DNA from 2 places in the Paenibacillus sp. FSL R7-0273 genome. Region 1 is predicted to be linked to the other one. Evidence: a T-box and tRNA genes for the amino acid it is inferred to sense, from the RefSeq annotation. Region 1 holds a T-box; the other holds one or more tRNA genes.

The links. A T-box is a leader RNA that pairs with one kind of tRNA and senses whether it is charged. The one in region 1 lies ahead of R70723_RS25355 (arginine--tRNA ligase), so its partner is inferred to be a tRNA-Arg.
Region 2: it encodes a tRNA-Arg, which carries the amino acid that the T-box ahead of R70723_RS25355 (arginine--tRNA ligase) is inferred to sense. The anticodon was not compared.

Annotation. Positions count from the first base shown of each region.
Region 1 covers NZ_CP009283.1:5,896,711-5,906,204, reverse strand. The annotation lists gene R70723_RS25355 (arginine--tRNA ligase) at 319-2,178, opposite strand; T-box leader at 2,276-2,495, opposite strand; gene R70723_RS34300 (hypothetical protein) at 2,565-2,690, opposite strand; gene R70723_RS25350 (hypothetical protein) at 2,731-3,036, opposite strand; gene R70723_RS25345 (hypothetical protein) at 3,270-3,620, shown strand; gene R70723_RS25340 (exosporium glycoprotein BclB-related protein) at 3,654-5,126, shown strand; gene R70723_RS25335 (thioredoxin family protein) at 5,465-6,046, opposite strand; gene R70723_RS25330 (DEAD/DEAH box helicase) at 6,184-9,494, opposite strand, start outside.
Region 2 covers NZ_CP009283.1:817,536-827,029, reverse strand. The annotation lists gene aroD (type I 3-dehydroquinate dehydratase) at 986-1,750, opposite strand; gene rbsK (ribokinase) at 1,789-2,712, opposite strand; gene glgP (alpha-glucan family phosphorylase) at 3,116-4,732, shown strand; gene katA (catalase KatA) at 5,166-6,635, shown strand; gene R70723_RS03615 (helix-turn-helix transcriptional regulator) at 6,711-7,661, opposite strand; tRNA gene R70723_RS03610 (tRNA-Gly) at 7,832-7,902, opposite strand; tRNA gene R70723_RS03605 (tRNA-Pro) at 7,914-7,987, opposite strand; tRNA gene R70723_RS03600 (tRNA-Arg) at 8,022-8,098, opposite strand; tRNA gene R70723_RS03595 (tRNA-Gly) at 8,109-8,183, opposite strand; tRNA gene R70723_RS03590 (tRNA-Leu) at 8,191-8,274, opposite strand; tRNA gene R70723_RS03585 (tRNA-Lys) at 8,290-8,365, opposite strand; tRNA gene R70723_RS03580 (tRNA-Gln) at 8,381-8,455, opposite strand; tRNA gene R70723_RS03575 (tRNA-Asp) at 8,556-8,633, opposite strand; tRNA gene R70723_RS03570 (tRNA-Met) at 8,709-8,782, opposite strand; tRNA gene R70723_RS03565 (tRNA-Val) at 8,821-8,896, opposite strand; tRNA gene R70723_RS03560 (tRNA-Glu) at 8,903-8,974, opposite strand; tRNA gene R70723_RS03555 (tRNA-Ser) at 9,024-9,113, opposite strand; tRNA gene R70723_RS03550 (tRNA-Asn) at 9,117-9,192, opposite strand; tRNA gene R70723_RS03545 (tRNA-Ile) at 9,196-9,272, opposite strand; rRNA gene rrf (5S ribosomal RNA) at 9,333-9,449, opposite strand.

The sequences.
Region 1 (9,494 bases):
TCAGGCCTTGATTTGCAGCAGCCGTCGCAAGGCCAGCGTCTGTCAGCTCTTGATTTACAGCAGCCGTCGCAGGCCATCGTCAGTCAGGCCTTGATTTGCAGCAGCCGTCGCAGCCAGCGCCAGTCAGGCCATGATTTGCAGCAGCCGTCGCAGGCCAGCGCCAGTCAGGCCTTGATTTGCAGCAGCCGTCGCAAGGCCGGCGCCAGTCAGGCCTTGATTTGCAGCAGCCGTCGCAGAGCAGCATCAATCAGCCCTTGATTTGTAGCTGCTGTCCGCTAAGCCGCATTAGCCACGCCTAAATTTATAACCGCCGTCTGCTTACATCCGCTCCGGCTGCGGCAGGCCGAGCACCTCCAGCACCTCACCGAGCGTTGTCTGGAATCTGTACGTAAGCCAGAGGCGGAAGGCAACGGATTCTGCCCCGCCTTTTAGAATCGGGCAGGCGGAGTAAAAGTTGTTGAACAGCGAAGCCAGCGTATGCGCATAATTGCAGACCGTATTCGGCGTCAGCTGAACACTTGCGGTGTAAAGTGTGTCCTGCCAATTGCTGAGATGCCTCAGCAGGGCGAGCTCGGCTTTTTGCAGCTCTGCCGGGAAGGCGGGGAGGACAGGTGCTGCAGCCGCACCCTTACTAAGCACACTGCCTGCACGCGCATAGGTGTACATCAGGTACACGCCTGTGTTGCCGGAAATCTCGGTCGCCTGCTTGAAGTCGAAGATAATCTCCGTCCCCAGATTAAAACGCAGCAGATAATAACGGATGGCAGCGGTGGCGATGAGCCGGCTGGACAGGCCGTTTTTGTCAGAACGGGTGGCTTCTATCGTATTCTCCATCAGCTGCACCAGCTCAGCCACCTTGATGCCGATACCCTGGCGGCCGGACATGGCGTAGGAGGCTTTGCCTTCCGAAATGTCGATGCCAAGCTCTGCTGCGGATGCCGGACTGAGTGAAACTACGCCGTAGCTGACATGATGCAATTTTTCGGCCTGCTCCGTGAATCCAAGCACCTCCAGTGCCTGCTTGACCATCGCCTGCGGATACTCCTGTCTATAGTCGATAACATTTACCACCCGGTCAGCCTTGCCAAAAGCCCTCTGCTCTCCGGTCAGCCCCGTGGTCCACAGCCCGCTATTAAACTCACTGTAGCTGAAGTCCTTGTCCAGCAGCCCGAACTTCCAGAGATGATAGGCAATATCCTTGGCGGTGTAGGTTAAAATCCCGTTCGAGCGCACCAGCACCTTATCCTTATGATGCTCCTCCGCATCAGACCCGTCCGTATCCTCTCCCGCAGCCTGCTTGAGAATCCAGCAGCCCGCCAGCTTGCCCTCACGTTCCTGCACGAACACCTCGGTCTGTGCCAGCAGCGCGAAAGCCGAAGCCCAAAAGCCCTCCTTCAATATATTGCTCTCCCAGACCAGGAGATCATAACGGATACCAAAAGCCTTCATCTCCGCAACATGCTCCCGCACAATCCGCTCAGCAACCAGACTGCCCAGCCAGGCCGTATTGCCGCTGCCCTCCTCGAGGCCATGAAGAATCTCTGTCCGTTTGTGCACACTCTCCGGATGCAGTGCGTACTCTTTGTTCACACCGGCGTAGATATCCCAGCAGTAATCGCCAAACCGGACATGCCCGACCGACAGCGGCACATGAAGCAGCCCGACCACCGTATCCGCCAGCTGATTGCCGAGATCATCCACATAGTTATGGACCTCGGCGTTATACCCGGTTTTCCGCAAAATCCGGACCAGCGCATCCCCGATACAGGCATTTCTAAGATGACCTACGTGCATGGATTTGTTCGGGTTCACAGAAGTATGCTCGATGATTACCTTTTCCCCTGCAGCCGCAGGGAGTTCAAAGTCTCGTCCGGCCCATTCCTGCCAGTTGATGTACAGGTTAATGAAGCCCGGAGCGGCGGTGTCGATTTTGGCGAAAAGGCTGTTTAAACCTCCAGTGTGACTGATTTCTGTTGTTATCAGCTCTGCAATAGCCATAGGGGCTTTACGGAGTAATTTGGCTAGCTGCATAGCGATGTTAGTGGAATAGTCGCCATAATCAGGATTGGCCGGCTGCTCCAGCACAATGGCGGGCTGATCCGCTGCTGCGGTCCCGAGCTTCGTAAATACCTGCTGTACACTTTGTTCCAGAGCGTTTTTGATAAGCTGGCTTAACATAAATGTATGACCTCCTAAATGGGTAAAGCGTCCGCACACAATTTTGCATTATCCATGAACCGGCGCCCCTGTGCATAAGAAAAAGCCCTCATCTCTCAAAAGAGACGAAGGCCTGATTAGCGCTCGCGGTACCACTCTAGTTGCTAAACCTCTGTTTAGCCGCTCATAAGATAACGGTCTTCAGCCGGGGCTTCCTACTGTTGGTTCAGAAGTCCATCTCCCGGGTGCGCTTCATGGGCTGATCTGTACCGGTTTCCACCATTCCCGGCTCGCTGAGACTAGATCAGGCACACTACTATCCCGTTCATCGATTGCATATGGATTTTTATCAGTATAGCGAATTTCAGGGAGAAAGCAAGGGCCGGGAGAGAGAAAGTTGAAAAATATTAATCTGAGGTCGGTGCTGCAGTCAGGTCTTTTATATCTGTGGAGCCGTAGATCAGCAGAGCAATTACAATAACCAGCAGAAGCCCGCCGGCGAAATTCTCCCCGTCAAAATCCTCTTTTCCCATGAGCGCTATCCCCCTTTATGCAGGTTGAAGATGCTGCCGTCTATGTGTTATCCGCTTTTTGCTTCAGGGCGGTCATGATCTCTTGGAGCGTCAGGCTGCTGTTATCGTCGAGAAAGCTGACCAGCTTATCCACATTGCTCTGGCTCAGATTACTCAGTGATTTATATTTGCCGACCAGGCTGACAAGCAGCGAAGCATCCGTGAACATCTGAATGGAGTCTACCTTCAGCTTGCCGGTCAGGAGGAGCGCTGCAACCGCAAATTCCAGCCCTTTTGGGGTTTGTGCTTTGGGGTTTGCCGGCGGCTTTTTTGCAGTTGTCTTCTTTCCTTTGCCGGGAGGGGGCATGAGACTCCCTTCTTCCTTATGCAACTTTTCAGGAAAGCAGCAGCACGATAGGCATTCTCTCCTTATGCACAGCTTATGCGGATTTGGATATTTTGGTGTATGCAGCCTGTCTCATGTCCACACCGCCGGTCCTGCGCCGGAATAGTAATATAGTGTGCGTTTCATTAGAAGCGCCGATAGATTCACAGCTTAAATTTCATAGATGGGAGAATGGAAAGGAGGAAGGAAACAGGATGGCAATATTATCAACCGGACCGATCGAGAACAGTCCTGTATCGGGAGTCAGACCAGCCCAGCTTGTGACAATACGGATTAACAACCGTTCTTCCCAGACGGCAGCCAGCGTTCTGATTGAAGGCTTCTATTTTACCGGAATCAGAAATCTGTACGTTAGTGAGGTTATCAATGTGGCTCCTGATGAGGCTGTGACCCGGAACTATTTTGCGGATCTGGACGGATATGAGTTTGTCTTTACAACCAGTGGAATTATGGATGCTGATCTGGCGGTCTCAGTGTGGGGCAAGCAGACAGACGGACAGCTGGTGGAAGCTCACCGTGTGGCCTCCCGCGAGATCATGAATTAATACAGATTTTATAGGAAAAGGAGAGTTGCACAGATGAGTTTTTATTCTACTGGACCGATAGAAAACAACATGGTTGCAGGCGCAAGACCCACCACACAAGTTACGCTCCGTGTAGATAACCGCAGCGACATAACTGCTTCTAACGTGCTTGTACAGGGTTACTATCTGCTTGGCGGTGTAAGAAACCTGTATGTCAGCGAGACGCTTAATCTCGCACCGAACCAGGTGATTACGAATAACTATTATGCGGATCTGGATGGCTTTGAGTTTTTGTTTGTTACGCCTACCGACCCGCCGGATGATCCGATTCAAATCTCTTTATGGGGCAAAAGCAGCACGGGTGAGCTGGTAACAGCTCATCGTCTGGTCTCAGCCGAGCTTATGGGTGAGATTCCCGGCGTTACAGGTGCAACAGGAGCAACCGGGCCGGCCGGCGCAACAGGCGCAACTGGCCCTGGCGGCGGAGAGCCTGGCGCGACGGGAGCAACAGGTGCCACTGGTGCAGCCGGAGCGACGGGGGCAACGGGTGTAACCGGGACGACTGGCGCAGGAGTGACCGGTGCCACAGGTGCGACAGGCACGGCAGGAGCGACTGGGGTTACGGGAGCTACGGGCACGGCAGGAGCGACTGGGGTTACGGGAGCTACGGGCACGGCAGGAGCGACTGGGGTTACAGGAGCTACGGGCACGGCAGGAGCGACTGGGGTTACAGGAGCTACGGGTACGGTAGGAGCGACTGGGGTTACGGGAGCTACGGGCACGGCAGGAGCGACTGGGGTTACAGGAGCGACAGGCACGGCAGGAGCGACCGGGGTTACGGGAGCTACAGGCACGGCAGGAGCGACCGGGGTTACAGGAGCTACGGGTACGGCAGGAGCGACTGGGGTTACAGGTGCGACAGGCACGGCGGGAGCGACTGGGGTTACGGGAGCTACAGGCGTAGCAGGTACTACAGGGGCGACCGGTGTGACCGGGCCAACAGGCTCCGGCGCTATTATCCCTTACGCATCCGGACTTCCGGCTGCCTTGACTACTGTACTTGGCGGTCTGCTGAATACTTCCAGCTTGATCGGCTTTGGCAACAGTGCGACCGGTGTAACCATTACCGGCGGGGTCATTGACCTCACAGGTGCGGCAGGCACACTGCTCAACTTTGCCTTCTCTGTACCTCGTGCGGGTACAATTACTTCACTGGCCGGCTATTTCAGCACAACAGCGGCATTGTCACTGGTAGGCTCGACGGTTACAATAACCGCTCAGCTGTTCCGCTCGACAACGCCGAATAATACCTTTACAGCTGTACCGGGTGCGCTGGTTACGCTGGCTCCGCCACTGACCGGTGTCCTCGCTCTGGGTACAATCAGCAGCGGCCTTACTTCGGGGCTGAGCATTCCGGTTGCTGCGGGTGACCGTCTGCTGATGGTCTTCTCGTCCTCAGTTACAGCCGGACTTGATATAGCTTCTACTGTCGCTGGATACGCAAGTGGCGGCCTGACCATTGTCTAAGCCAGGCATCTATAAAACTAACTAATGTAAAAAGAGGGACTTCATCAGCCGCCGGCTGGGAAGTCTCTTTTTTATTGATAATACTGGCGGAACCTTGCCGCGAGACAAAGTCTCTGTCAGAGGGAAAAATCCCACTAACCACACTAAACCCGTGCCCGAAACGCCGGAATAGAGGGGAAAATCCCACTAACCGCACCAAACCCGTGCCCAAAACCCTGAAATAGAGGGAAAAATCCCACTAACCGCACCAAACCCGTGCCCGAAATCCCGGAATAGAGGGGGAAATCCCATTAACACACAAAAAAACCGGGCCGCACGGGCCCGGTTAACTCAAAGATTTATACCAAATCGCAAGCCTCAGCCGGCATCCAGTGCGCGTCCTGGCCGTCCCATTTGACATTGCAGCCGATGGGATTGGTCAGCGGCGTGCTGATTGCTTGTCCGGCGAGCAGCTCTGACAGCGCCTTATCCAGATCGTTAACGGTCATTTTGTCCGTTTCACGAGGATTATCGACGCCGCGGCCGGTGTAGACCAGCTTGCGCTCCTGATCAAATACAAAGAAATGCGGCGTACGCAGCGCACCGTAAGCCCGCGCAGTGTCCTGTGTCTCGTCGCGGAGATAGAGCCACGGGAATTTCTGCTCTTCCATCCGCACCACCATGTGCTCAAAGGAATCGTTAGGATGGGTAGCTTCGCTGTTGGCGTTGATGCCGGCAAAAGCGACACCGTGCTCGCGGTATTTTTCCGCTGTCTGGCGCGTGACCTCATCCGAGCCGACGACGAACGGGCAATGATTGCAGGTGAAGAAGATAACCAGTGCTTTTGCCGTGGCGAAGCTGTCCAGTGAATAGGTCTGGCCGTCTGTTGCCCTCAGGCTGAAGTCAGGAGCGGAAGATCCAAGTTCCAGGGTAAAGCTCATGTTAATGCACCTCCGGTAGAATAGTATAAAACCATTAAGAGAGAAGCGGCAGAAGGCCGGACGGCCTGCTGCTTAAGCAGTAACAATCCCTGTCATTATACTTTATTTGCCACTCCACTACCAAACCTGCAATAGAGTTAGAGCATCAGAATGTCGCGGATATCCTGCTCGGTCAGGGCGGACAGCGCCTCTGCCCCGGGCTGGATAACCTCCTCGATCAGATTTTTTTTCTTCTGCTGCAGCTCGTACATCTTGTCCTCCACGGTGCCTTGGGCGACCAGCCTGATGACCTGCACGACCTTTTTCTGTCCGATCCGGTGGGCCCGGTCGGCAGCCTGCTGCTCAACAGCCGGATTCCACCACAGATCATAGAGGATCACCGTGTCTGCTCCGGTCAGGTTGAGGCCGGTGCCGCCGGCTTTTAAGGACACAAGGAACAGGTCGCCTTCACCCTCGTTGAACCTGCTGCACAGCTCCACACGCTGGGCTGCCGGCGTCTTGCCGTCCAGATAAAAGTGCCGGACGCCCTGCAGCGCAAGCTCCCGTCCAATCATCCCGAGCATCTCCGTGAACTGGGAGAAGATCAGCATCCGCTTGCCGGAGCTGCGGCATTCCTCAATAATCTCCAGCAGCTGGTCAAATTTAGCCGAGCCTCCGGCATAGTCCTCGACGAACAGGGCGGGATGGCAGCAGAGCTGGCGCAGCCGGGTAATCCCCGCGAGCACCTTGATCCGGCCGTGGCCGAAGCCCTCGTTGTCGAGATGCTTCAGCGCCTCCTTCCGCAGTCTGGCGAGATAAGCGACGTACAGCTTTTTCTGCTCAGGCAGGAGCTCGGAGGCATGCAGGGATTCGATTTTATCCGGCAGCTCCTTGAGCACATCGCTCTTTAGACGGCGCAGCAGGAACGGGCGGGTCCGCTTGGCGACCGTTTCGCGCGGCAGATCATGGAACGCTTTTTTGCCGGGGAACAGGCCCGGGAAGACCACACTGTAAATGGACCACAGATCCTCCAGCGCATTCTCAACCGGCGTTCCTGTAAGGGCGAAACGGTAGCGGGCCTGCAATATTTTTACCGCCTGCGCGGTCTGGGTGGCATGGTTCTTGATCATTTGCGCCTCATCGAGAATCAGCGTGTGGAACGACAGCCGCGCATAACGCTCAATATCCCGCCGGAGCAGCGGATACGAGGTGATAATGACGTCGGTGTCAGCACCGCTGCGTACCGCTTTGCTGCGCTCACTCAGATTTCCGTCAGCGATAACCGCCCTGATCTCGGGGGCGAACCGCTGCAGCTCATTCCGCCAGTTGTAGAGCAGCGAAGCAGGCGCGACGATCAGGGCGGGCTTGCCCCCCTTGCGGATATCCGGCAGCTCGGAGAGGAGGAAGGCGATGCTCTGCAGTGTTTTGCCGAGTCCCATATCGTCAGCTAGAATGCCGCCGAACCGGTAATGGGCCAGCGTCTTCATCCACTGGAAGCCGAACTGCTGATAGTCACGAAGCACGGAAGCAAGGCTGTCCGGCAGCGGAAAATCGAGATTTTCGGGACTGGCCATATTGGCCATCAGCCGCCGGAAGGAGCGCCCGATGGTAACGGCATCACCATGCTTGGCATCAGGATTGAGCTGCAGGCCCTGTATTAAAGGCAGAGTGAACTGGAGCTTCGTAAAAGGCACACTGTTGACCCCGAGCTCATTCATGAACTCAATAATCTGCAGCAGCTCCGCACTCTCCAGCGGCAGCAGCGCACCGTCCGGAAGCCGGTAGTATCTGCGCTTTTCACGCAGTGCCTCCAGAATCTGTACAACCTCGCTCTCCGGTATGCCCTGCATGGCAAACTTGAATTCCAGCCAGTCGGTTTTTTCATTCCAGGTCAGTACAGCCTTAGGGATATAGGTGTCGGCGGCAATTCTGGCTTTGACGGCGGTGGTGGCATATACCTGAAGCAGCGGCTCGAGAAGCGGGATCGTATGATAGAGAAAATCATATTCCCCTTCTTCATTGTTCATAATGTAGCCGCCTTCTGTCCGGACAAAAGATTCATGCTCCATCAGCCCGAGAATCCGCCGCTCAGCCTCCCCGTCACGCATCAGGATCACCTCGCTGCCCCGGCTGCGGCTGTCCTCCTCCAGCGGATTGATCACAATACCGCCATACTGGAACTCGAGGCCGGCAAGCAGCCGGTCCCTTACCCGGTCGAGATACAGCCGCGCCTGCAGCTGGGTCTGGACTATCCGGCCTGCGATAGCTTCGGCAATATGCACGCGGCCAAGCTTTTTGAGTCCGGGAATAACCTGCTCCATAAAAGGCTCCATCTGCTCCGGGGCAATGGCCAGCCCGTCCTTGCGTGCGGCTGCCAGCATCCGCTTCAGCTCCGAAAGCCTGCGGCATTCCTCTGTCCCGAGCTTCAGCAGCCTGCCGCCGGATAATACCAGGCCGTAATCCTCCAGCACCATAATCTCCGCCATACCCTGAATATCAAGCCGGTAGCCTTCCCCGGACGCCTGGTCAAACGCGAAGTCGAGCGGGGGAGCCTCAGCGGACAGCTGCAGCTTCTCCATAATCAGATCACCCTGCTGCAGATAGGCGGAGGGGGCAGCGAGCAGTACCGGAAGCAGTGCTTCCCAGAATACCGGAGGAACTGCCAGCACGCGGTCTCCGCCCATTCCGCCGGATTGTACAGCATAGGGATTAACACCGGCCCGGTACAGCTGTTCATTGGCTGATATTTCGATCAGCTTCAGCAGCACGGCATTGTCTTCTTTGTCGAACGAATGCAGTGCGGGGTCATAGCTGAAATGTCTGGAGAACTCGAAGGGCTCGCGGCGCTGTACCCGGTCTAGGAAGGTTCTGATCTTCTGTACAATATAGGGGCGCTTAGGCCCGACCTTGAGCTCAATGCCAAGCATTTGTGTGCGGTGGCTGATGGTCACCGGCTTGCAGATGAACTCCACCTGCAGCGGGGTCCGGAGATCCGAGTAGCTTCCGGTAACGCTGGGGCGGGGGCGGCTGTTGCTGCTGCCGTCCGCGAACACCTCCAGCATACCGCTTACGAGCTGCCGGTCTCCTGAACGTTCAGCAACCCCCGGGCTGCTGACGGGAGCATTGCGCGGGGTGAGTACACCGGCTTCTGCCGGAGTGGGGTCAGGCAGCTGCGAAGGCTGATCTTCATCAACGGCAGCAGCAGTATCACCTTCCTCCAGCCGGAGAATGCCGACCAGCCCGGCTGCAATATGCCTGCAAAAGGCGCCGCCGTGATAGTAGGCAGGGCAGGTGCACTCCGCATTCACGTCCCCGTCGGCATCAATGGTCAGCGCTGCCTCATAGCTCTCCAGTCCATGAATCTCCGCACGGTATATGGAGTATTCAAGCCTGTTGTTATTCTCTATATAAGTCAGCCGGACTCGGCCCGCATCGTAATAGGCGCGGCCCTTGTCCAGCGCTTCACTGC
Region 2 (9,494 bases), 2.2 Mb from region 1:
TTAATAAATTCCCGCATTGGCTAATATTAACGGGACTTTTACCGTTATTTCTGCCAATCCGCCCGTCCGCGCCTATAACAACGGGTCTTTTACCGTTATTTCCGCCAATCCGCCCGTCCGCGCCTGAAACAACGGGACTTTTACCGTTATTTCCGCCAATCCGCCCGTCCGCGCCTGAAACAACGGGACTTTTACCGTTATTCCGCCAATCCGCCCGTCCGCGCCTGAAACACCGGGACTTTTACCTTTATTTCCGACAATCTACTCGTCCGCGCCTGAAACAACGGGACTTTTACTGTTATTTCCGACAATCTACCCGTCTGCACCTATAACAACGGGACTTTTACCGTTCTTTCCACCAATCTACCCGTCCGCGCCTGAAACAACGGGACTTTTACCGTTATTTCCGACAATCCGCCTGTCCGCACCTATAACAACGGGAATTTTACTTTTATTTCCACCAATTCGCCCGTCCGCGCCTGAAACAACGGGACTTTTACCGTTATTTCCGCCAATCCGCCCGTCCGCGCCTGAAACAACGGGACTTTTACCGTTATTTCCGCCAATCTACTCGTCCGCGCCTATAACAACGGGACTTTTACCGTTATTTCCGACAATCCACCCGTCCGCACCTGAAACAACGGGACTTTTACCGTTATTTCCGACAATCCCAACGTCCGCGCCTATAACAACGGGACTTTTACCGTTATTTCCGCCAATCCGCCCGTCCGCGCCTGAAACAACGGGACTTTTACCGTTATTTCCGCCAATCCGCCCGTTCGCGCCTGAAACAACGGGACTTTTACCGTTATTTCCGCCAATCCGCCCGTCCGCGCCTGAAACAACGGGACTTTTACCGTTATTTCCGCCAATCTACTCGTCCGCGCCTGAAACAACGGGACTTTTACCGCCGGCACGGGCGCATACATTCAAAAGGCGCTCCGGCCACTGGCCGGAACGCCCCTTTAAATTTCATAGTCCTGCTCTACAAGCTCCTATGCAGCAGCTCCAGCACCGTACGCAGCTCAGCAGCTGCCACCTGCCCCGGGGCCGAAGGCTTATGCGCCGCACCAAAGGTCAGCGCCGATCCAAAAATCTCCCCGGCCAGCCGGCTGATCACACCCTCCCCGCCCATCGACATCGTAATGATGGGACGGTCCGCGTATAGCTCCTGCATTTTTACAGTTGCCGCCAGCAGGGTCAGCACATCTCCGGCACTGTTTGGCATAACAGCAATCTTCGGCAGATCACCGCCCAGCTCCTGGGCTCTGCGCAGCCGGGAAATGATCTCCTCTTCGGCAGGCGTCCCTGCGAAATCATGATTAGACACGATAACAAAAACACCGCAGGCATGCGCCGCTGCAATCAGTCCGCGGACCTCCTCTTCCCGGCCGGACAGCTCTACATCAATAATGTCAACCCAGCCGCTCCCGGCAGCAGCCTTATTAAGCTGAACATAATAGTCTGCGGAAATTTCCTTCTCTCCGCCTTCCCTCGCACTGCGGAACGTAAAGATCAGCGGAATATCAGGCAGTATGCCCTGAATCCGCTCCAGTGCTGCCTTAACGGCCGCAATATCTTCGACTTCTGCAAAATAATCACTCCGCCACTCCACCACATCCGGAGCCAGAGCCTTCACCGCAGCAGCTTCAGCCTCAAGCTCTGCCAGCGTGGTACTGACCAGAGGTACGCAAATCTTGGGCATACCTTCGCCCAGTGTTACATTTTTAACGGTTACCGTGCCGCTCATCTATGTTCTGCCCCCTATACATCTGTTCTAGTAATCCCTTAAGCCTCCGCAGCTGCCTTAATAAACTGCTCAACCTCTGCCAGCTTAGGCAGCGACGGAATTGCCCCCTGTCTGCCGACTGCCAGCGCCCCAACCGCATTGGCGAAACGGACAGCAGCTGCCAGCGGCTTCCCGGAGGTCAGCTGATAAGCCAGCGCCCCGTTAAAAGAATCCCCCGCAGCCACTGTATCCACAGCCTTCACCGGAAATCCCTGAACATGCTCGCAGTGGGCTCCATTTACAATCAGCGCCCCTTTGGAGCCGAGAGTGATGATCACGTTCTGCACCCCTTTTTGCAGCAAAATACGTGCCGCCTGCTCCGCCGACTCCATACCGCTCACTTCAACGCCCGAAAGAATGCCTGCCTCTGTCTCATTCGGAGTGAGGTAGGTGACATAGCTCAGCATTTCATTGCTCAGCTCACGTGCCGGCGCCGGATTAAGAATCACCGGTATCTGGTGCTTGCCCGCTATCCGTGCTGCTTCCTCGCACATCGCAAGATCCGTTTCCAGCTGCATGACAATCATATCCGCACCGGAAATAACCGTCTCCAGTGCTTGAATATCCGCTACACCCAGCTCAAGGTTCGCACCCGGGACCACAATGATCCGGTTCTCCCCCTCGCCGTCAACGACGATCGAAGCAACCCCAGTGCCGAGCTTCTCGCTTTGTGTAAGATGCTCCGTGTGAATGCCTTCTCCGCGCATAATTTCCAGCAGCTCACTCCCGAAGCCGTCCCGGCCGACGCTGCCGATCATCGTGACCTCCGCGCCGAGCCGAGCCGCCGCTACAGCCTGGTTGGCACCTTTCCCGCCGGGCGACAGGGCAAAATCCTGCCCGAACAGCGTCTCTCCCGCCTCCGGTGCACGCTGCGTGCGCACAACCATGTCCATGTTTAAGCTTCCGATTACTACTATACTCAAGCTTGTACACCACCATTAGTTTATTTTGACAGAGCTGCTTCATCATGCTGCAGTCCCGGTTACCGCTCCGGCCTTTCATGCCGTTAATTCTTTAATCATCCAAAACAATCATTCCCTCTATATCTTATGGCCTCAAGCCGGGTTAATCAAACTATTCTGGCTGATGCCATGAATTCCGCTGATAGCTTCCCTTTTTCCTTCATGTCCTGAAAGGTTTATCCGGTGAATTTATATCCGCTGCTTCACGAAAACTTCGCTGTGCTTTTTTGGAATAAATGTGCTAGAATAAGTGTGCAATCGCTTCCAGGGAAGTTTTCGCCATTTTGAGCAAACGTTTGCACCTTAGATGTAGCCTGCAGTAACACCTGATTCCAATCCAATTCATATTTAGGAGGCTTATCAAGTGAACCAGAACAAATTACCGTCTGTCGCTTATTTCAGCATGGAGTATGGCCTGCATTCCGACTTCAAAATGTACGCCGGCGGCCTGGGCATTCTTGCTGGAGATTACATCAAAGGTGCAAAGGACATCGGCGCCCCCATCATCCCGATCGGGCTGAAATGGAAGCAGGGCTATACCGACCAGAAGATTGATGCGAACGGCAATCCTTATGACTCCTACCACAATTATGTCTATGATTTTCTTGAAGATACAGGCGTTAAGGTTACTGTAAAGGTTAGAAAAACAGATGTAGTCTGCAAAGTATGGAAAACAGACAAGTTCGGCAATAACCCCCTCTACCTGCTCGATACGGACATTCCGGAGAACAGTGACGCCTGGATTACCGGCCAGCTGTACGGCTGGTTTGGTGAGGAACGGATTGCCCAGGAGATCGTGCTCGGAATCGGCGGGGTAAAAGCGATGCGTGCGCTGGAGATTCCAATCGACGTCTACCATTTCAATGAAGGCCATGCAGCGCTGGCTGCCGTTGAGCTGATCCGTGAGAAGATGTCCGGAGGCAGCACCTTTGAAGAGGCCTGGAAGGCTACGCGCGAAGAAGTAGTGTTCACCACCCATACTCCGATAAAAGAGGGCAACGAAACCCATCCGCTGGACCGTCTTGAGTACATGGGCGCTTTTAACGGCCTGACCCGTGCGCAGATGGAGCGGATCGGCGGCGAGCCGTTTAATATGACGGTGGCCGGTCTGCGCCTGTCCCGCATCTCTAACGGCGTGGCCCAGCTGCATGCGGATACAGCGGGCAAAATGTGGAAGGAAGTTGCCGGCAGATCGGAAATCATCGGCATCACCAATGCTATCCATACCCCTACCTGGGTGGACGAGCGGATTACGCGTGCTTATGAGGAAGACGGCGACCTGTGGGGCGCGCACAAGGAGATCAAGAATGAGCTGATCGGCTTTATCGAGGACCGTTCCGGCATCGCACTGAATCCCGACAACCTGCTGATTGGCTTCTCCCGCCGGGCCGCGCCGTACAAGCGCAGTGATCTTATTTTCTCCCAGCCGGAGATTATTGAGCCTTATCTGAAGGATGGCAAAATCCAGATCGTCTTCTCGGGCAAGGCCCATCCGCTGGATGACAACGGCAAAAAAATCGTCAGCAACCTCGTTGCCATGATGAAAAAATATCCGAAGAGCGTAGTTTTCCTGGAAAACTACGATATGACGATCGGCGCTCAGCTGACCCGCGGCTCGGACATCTGGCTCAACAACCCGCGCCGTCCGCTGGAAGCCAGCGGCACCTCCGGCATGAAGGCTGCGATGAACGGTGTGCTGAACTGCTCCATCCTTGACGGCTGGTGGCCCGAAGCCTGCATTGACGGGGAGAATGGCTGGCAGATTGGGGAAGGCTTCGAGACTACTGACTTTGCTGTGCTCGACAAGCATGACAGCGATGCCTTATACGATACCCTGCTGAACCGTGTGCTTCCGACCTTCTATGAGAACCGGGATACCTGGGTGAAAATGATGCGTAAGAGCATTGAGACCACCCGCGAGGAATTCGCCACCAAACGGATGCTGGATGAGTATTACAGCAGAATGTATATTAAGGAGTAGCCCTCTAGGCTCTCCCTCCGCTATAGTGTAACAATATTAAGCTCCTGTCTGCTTCTCGCGGACGGGGGTTTTTTTATGAAGAACAGCCATTTTAGATGTACAGAGTGCAGTTAAAGTAAAAATCCCCCTCCTCTTCAATCACATAACACTATTAAAAACAACTCAACACACTTCACCACAATTCAATACATTTCAATATACTTAATCTGCTCCCTCCGCTTTTCCTCCGATCCTCCCCACCATACCTTTAGTCAACCTCATCTCGCCCGCCCCTGTCTTTCATCAGCAGCCTGCACCAGCTCATAATCAACCCTATTTCCGCATATTGTTAATTATAATAATTATAAAAAAGGATTGATTTCTCTAAAATTTTTGTTAATATAAAACTTATACTAATTCTAAATTTAAATCCTATACCGAGGTGAATGTATTCATGAGTCAAGGCAATAACAAATTAACCACAAGCTGGGGCGCCCCCGTCGGAGACAATCAGCATTCAATGACCGCAGGCTCACGCGGACCTACTTTGCTGCAGGATGTTCATCTGCTTGAAAAGCTGGCCCATTTTAATAGAGAGCGTGTTCCAGAACGGGTTGTCCATGCCAAGGGAGCTGGTGCTCATGGATATTTTGAGGTTACACAGGATTTGTCCCAATATACCAAGGCGGCCTTTTTGTCTGAAGTAGGCAAGCGTACGCCGATGTTCATCCGCTTCTCAACTGTAGCCGGCGAGCTCGGTTCAGCTGATACGGTTCGTGATCCGCGCGGTTTTGCCGTTAAATTTTATACGGAGGAAGGCAATTATGATCTGGTGGGCAACAATACGCCGGTCTTCTTCATCCGCGATGCCATTAAGTTCCCGGACTTCATCCATACCCAGAAGCGCCATCCGCAGACTCACCTGAAGAATCCGAACGCCGTCTGGGATTTCTGGTCCCTATCGCCTGAATCACTGCACCAGGTTACTATTCTCATGTCTGACCGCGGCATTCCGGCGACACTCCGTCATATGCACGGGTTCGGTAGCCATACGTTTAAATGGGTTAATGCTGAGGGTAAGGTGGTATGGGTAAAGTATCATTTTAAAACAGAACAGGGCGTCAAGAATCTGGATGTAAAGCTCGCGGCACAGCTGGCGGGTGAGAACCCGGATTATCATACTGAGGATTTGTTCAACGCGATCGATAAAGGGGATTTCCCGGCCTGGAAGCTGTGTGTCCAGATTATGCCGGAGGAGGATGCGGATACGTACCGGTTCGACCCGTTTGACGTAACCAAGGTCTGGTCGCAGAAGGATTACCCGCTGATTGAAGTCGGCCGGATGGTGCTGGACCGTAACCCGGAGAATTATTTTGCCGAGGTTGAGCAGGCTACCTTCTCTCCAGGTTCATTCGTGCCCGGCATAGAAGCCTCTCCTGACAAAATGCTGCAGGGCCGCCTGTTCGCATACGCCGATGCCCATCGCTACCGGGTCGGAGCCAACCACAACCAGCTGCCAATCAACCGTCCGGTTGCCGAAGTGAACAATAACCAGCGCGACGGTGCGATGAACGCTACCCGTAACGGCGGCGGTTCCGTCTATTATGAGCCTAACAGCTTTGGCGGCGCTAAGGAGTCTCCACAGGATAAGCCTGCTCCATTTCAGGTAACCGGTCAGGCTGACAGCGTTGCTTACGATCACAATGATCACTACACACAAGCCGGTGATTTGTACCGCCTGCTGAGTGAAGAGGAGCGTGCACGCCTGGTAGAAAATATCGTAGGTGCGATGACTCCAGTTGAATACGATGAGATCAAAATCCGCCAGATCGGTCACTTCTTCAAGGCTGATCCTGAGTTTGGACAGCGTATAGCTGCAGGGCTTGGGCTGCCGGCTCCACTGGATGCAGATCAGACTGAGTAATCCTTTTTCATAAAATAATACGTCATGCTGCGGCACAACTCCTATTCTCTATGAATCAGGGAGTTGTGCCTTTGTCTACTGATACATCCTTATCCATCTCTCCAGCTTCTGCTTCATCTCCAGCCTGGCCGATGCCGGCTCCAGGATCTCCGCGTCCGGACCATATTGCAGAATCCACTTCATGAATTCCTTGGCGTTATTAACAGTCACTTCAAACAGCAGGCTGCCGTCCTGCTCATCGCTCATCCACGGATGCACGAACAGCTCCTCTTCCTTAATGTAACGTGCCACCTCACGGGAGAAACGGACCTTAAAGCGGATATTTTTGCTGCCGCGGTCGATGGACCAGGTATTTTTAAGATAATGCTTAATGTTAAACCCGCTCTTGTCAAAAGCGTTACCGGTTACCTCCACCTGTTGAAAACGGCTGATGCGGAAGGTACGGATATCCTGCTTAAGATGGCAGTAGCCGACGAGATAAAAGCGCTGGTCGCGCGGAATCAGATAATAGGGGTCGATCTCGCGTTCAGTTGTAGCATTGCGTGCCTGGGAGTGGTAAACCGTACGGATGCTCTGCTGCTCCAGGATAGCGCCGATAATCGGCTGCAAAAAATTACGGCTTTCTTTGCGGTATGCGGGAGTTCCCATCTGGATAATATCAGCAATATTCTCCAGCACTCCGTTCAACTTGGACTTTTCTTTGAGGTGGGTTCCCATTACCTTATCATAGGCGGTGTGGAAGCCTGGAGGGATTTTGTCCTCATGCAGCACAGACGGCAGCAGCGAAAAAGCCAGTGCCTCCTGCTCCGAGAAATCAAGCGGATACTGAAAAAAGTTCCCCAGGAACCTGTACCCGGTCCCCCTGCCCTCGTTCGTAACCGGCGCGAAATGGCTGATCACATCAAGATCCCTGTAAATCGTCCTGATATTCACATCGCATCGGAAGGCGAGATCGGCGGCGGTAATCCCCGGGTTGGACTGGATGGCATTGATGATTTTAAAAATTCGGATTACTTTGTCTGTCATTCCTTATACTCCTTAGCTTCCTATCAATCATAAAAGGTACCTATGTACATAGCTTCAACTATATCAGAATTCTGCGCTTTTCCGCTGTCATCTAACACACGTCCGTCCGGATAAGAAGTATACAAAAAAAGCAAGAACCGCAGATTAACTGCAGTTCTTGCTTTGTGTGAAGCGGGTGATGGGAATCGAACCCACGCTATTAGCTTGGAAGGCTAAAGTTCTACCATTGAACTACACCCGCAAAATATAAAATCGGGATGACACGATTTGAACATGCGACCCCCTGGTCCCAAACCAGGTGCTCTACCAAGCTGAGCTACATCCCGTAATAAAGTAGTTCGTACTGCTTAAAAAAATAAATGGCGCGCCCTAAGAGATTCGAACTCCTGACCTTTTGATTCGTAGTCAAACGCTCTATCCAGCTGAGCTAAGGGCGCACAATCTATATGGAGCGGACGACGGGAATCGAACCCGCGACCCTCGCCTTGGCAAGGCGATGCTCTACCGCTGAGCCACGTCCGCATAAACATGGTGCGCGTGAAGGGACTTGAACCCCCACGTCGTGAAACGCCAGATCCTAAGTCTGGTGCGTCTGCCATTCCGCCACACGCGCACACTTTGTAAATAATGGTGAGCCATGAAGGACTCGAACCTTCGACACCCTGATTAAAAGTCAGGTGCTCTACCAACTGAGCTAATGGCTCTCAAGGAAAAAGTAATGGCTGGGGATATAGGATTTGAACCTATGCATGACGGAGTCAAAGTCCGTTGCCTTACCGCTTGGCTAATCCCCAACAATAATAATTAGCAAATGCTACGGAATCGGATGGTACTCTATACTTCGAGATATAGGATGCTCAATTCCTGTTACCTTCATACCAGAAGCAATAAAGATGGCGGAACCGACGGGATTCGAACCCGCGATCTCCTGCGTGACAGGCAGGCATGTTAGGCCAACTACACCACGGTTCCAGGATAAAGATTTTGGGGTCCCCGGAAAGTAATCGGAATATGCTACAAAGCATTTCTTCACTTTTTGGGGATGTATTGCGGGGGCAGGATTTGAACCTGCGGCCTTCGGGTTATGAGCCCGACGAGCTACCGGGCTGCTCCACCCCGCGTCAGTAAAAAGTATATATTCCGTTATCAGGAATGTTTATGGTGGAGGCTGAGGGGATCGAACCCCCGACCCTCTGCTTGTAAGGCAGATGCTCTCCCAGCTGAGCTAAGCCTCCATCTTATGACCCGTAGGGGATTCGAACCCCTGTTACCTCCGTGAAAGGGAGGTGTCTTAACCCCTTGACCAACGGGCCATGCTACTATTACTGCTGTTCTACAACCCATTAAAGGGAGGTAACGCAACGGAGAGAGAGGGATTCGAACCCTCGAGACGCTTGTGGCGCCTACACGATTTCCAATCGTGCTCCTTCGGCCAAACTCGGACACCTCTCCAGATGGCTCCCCGAACAGGACTCGAACCTGTGACAACTCGATTAACAGTCGAGTGCTCTACCAACTGAGCTATCAGGGAAAATGGTGGGCCTTAGTGGACTCGAACCACTGACCTCACCCTTATCAGAGGTGCGCTCTAACCAGCTGAGCTAAAGGCCCTTTTTACACCTATTTAACTAATAAGGGCAAAAAAAATACCACAAAGTGTGTGGATTGTCCGCTTGGCGGCGTCCTACTCTCCCAGGACCCTTCGGTCCAAGTACCATCGGCGCTGGAGGACTTAACGGTCGTGTTCGGGATGGGTACGCGTGGAACCCCTCCGCCATCGCCACCAAACGGGCATTTACAGCGAAAATGCTTCAGGAACTTGATTCCTGAAAA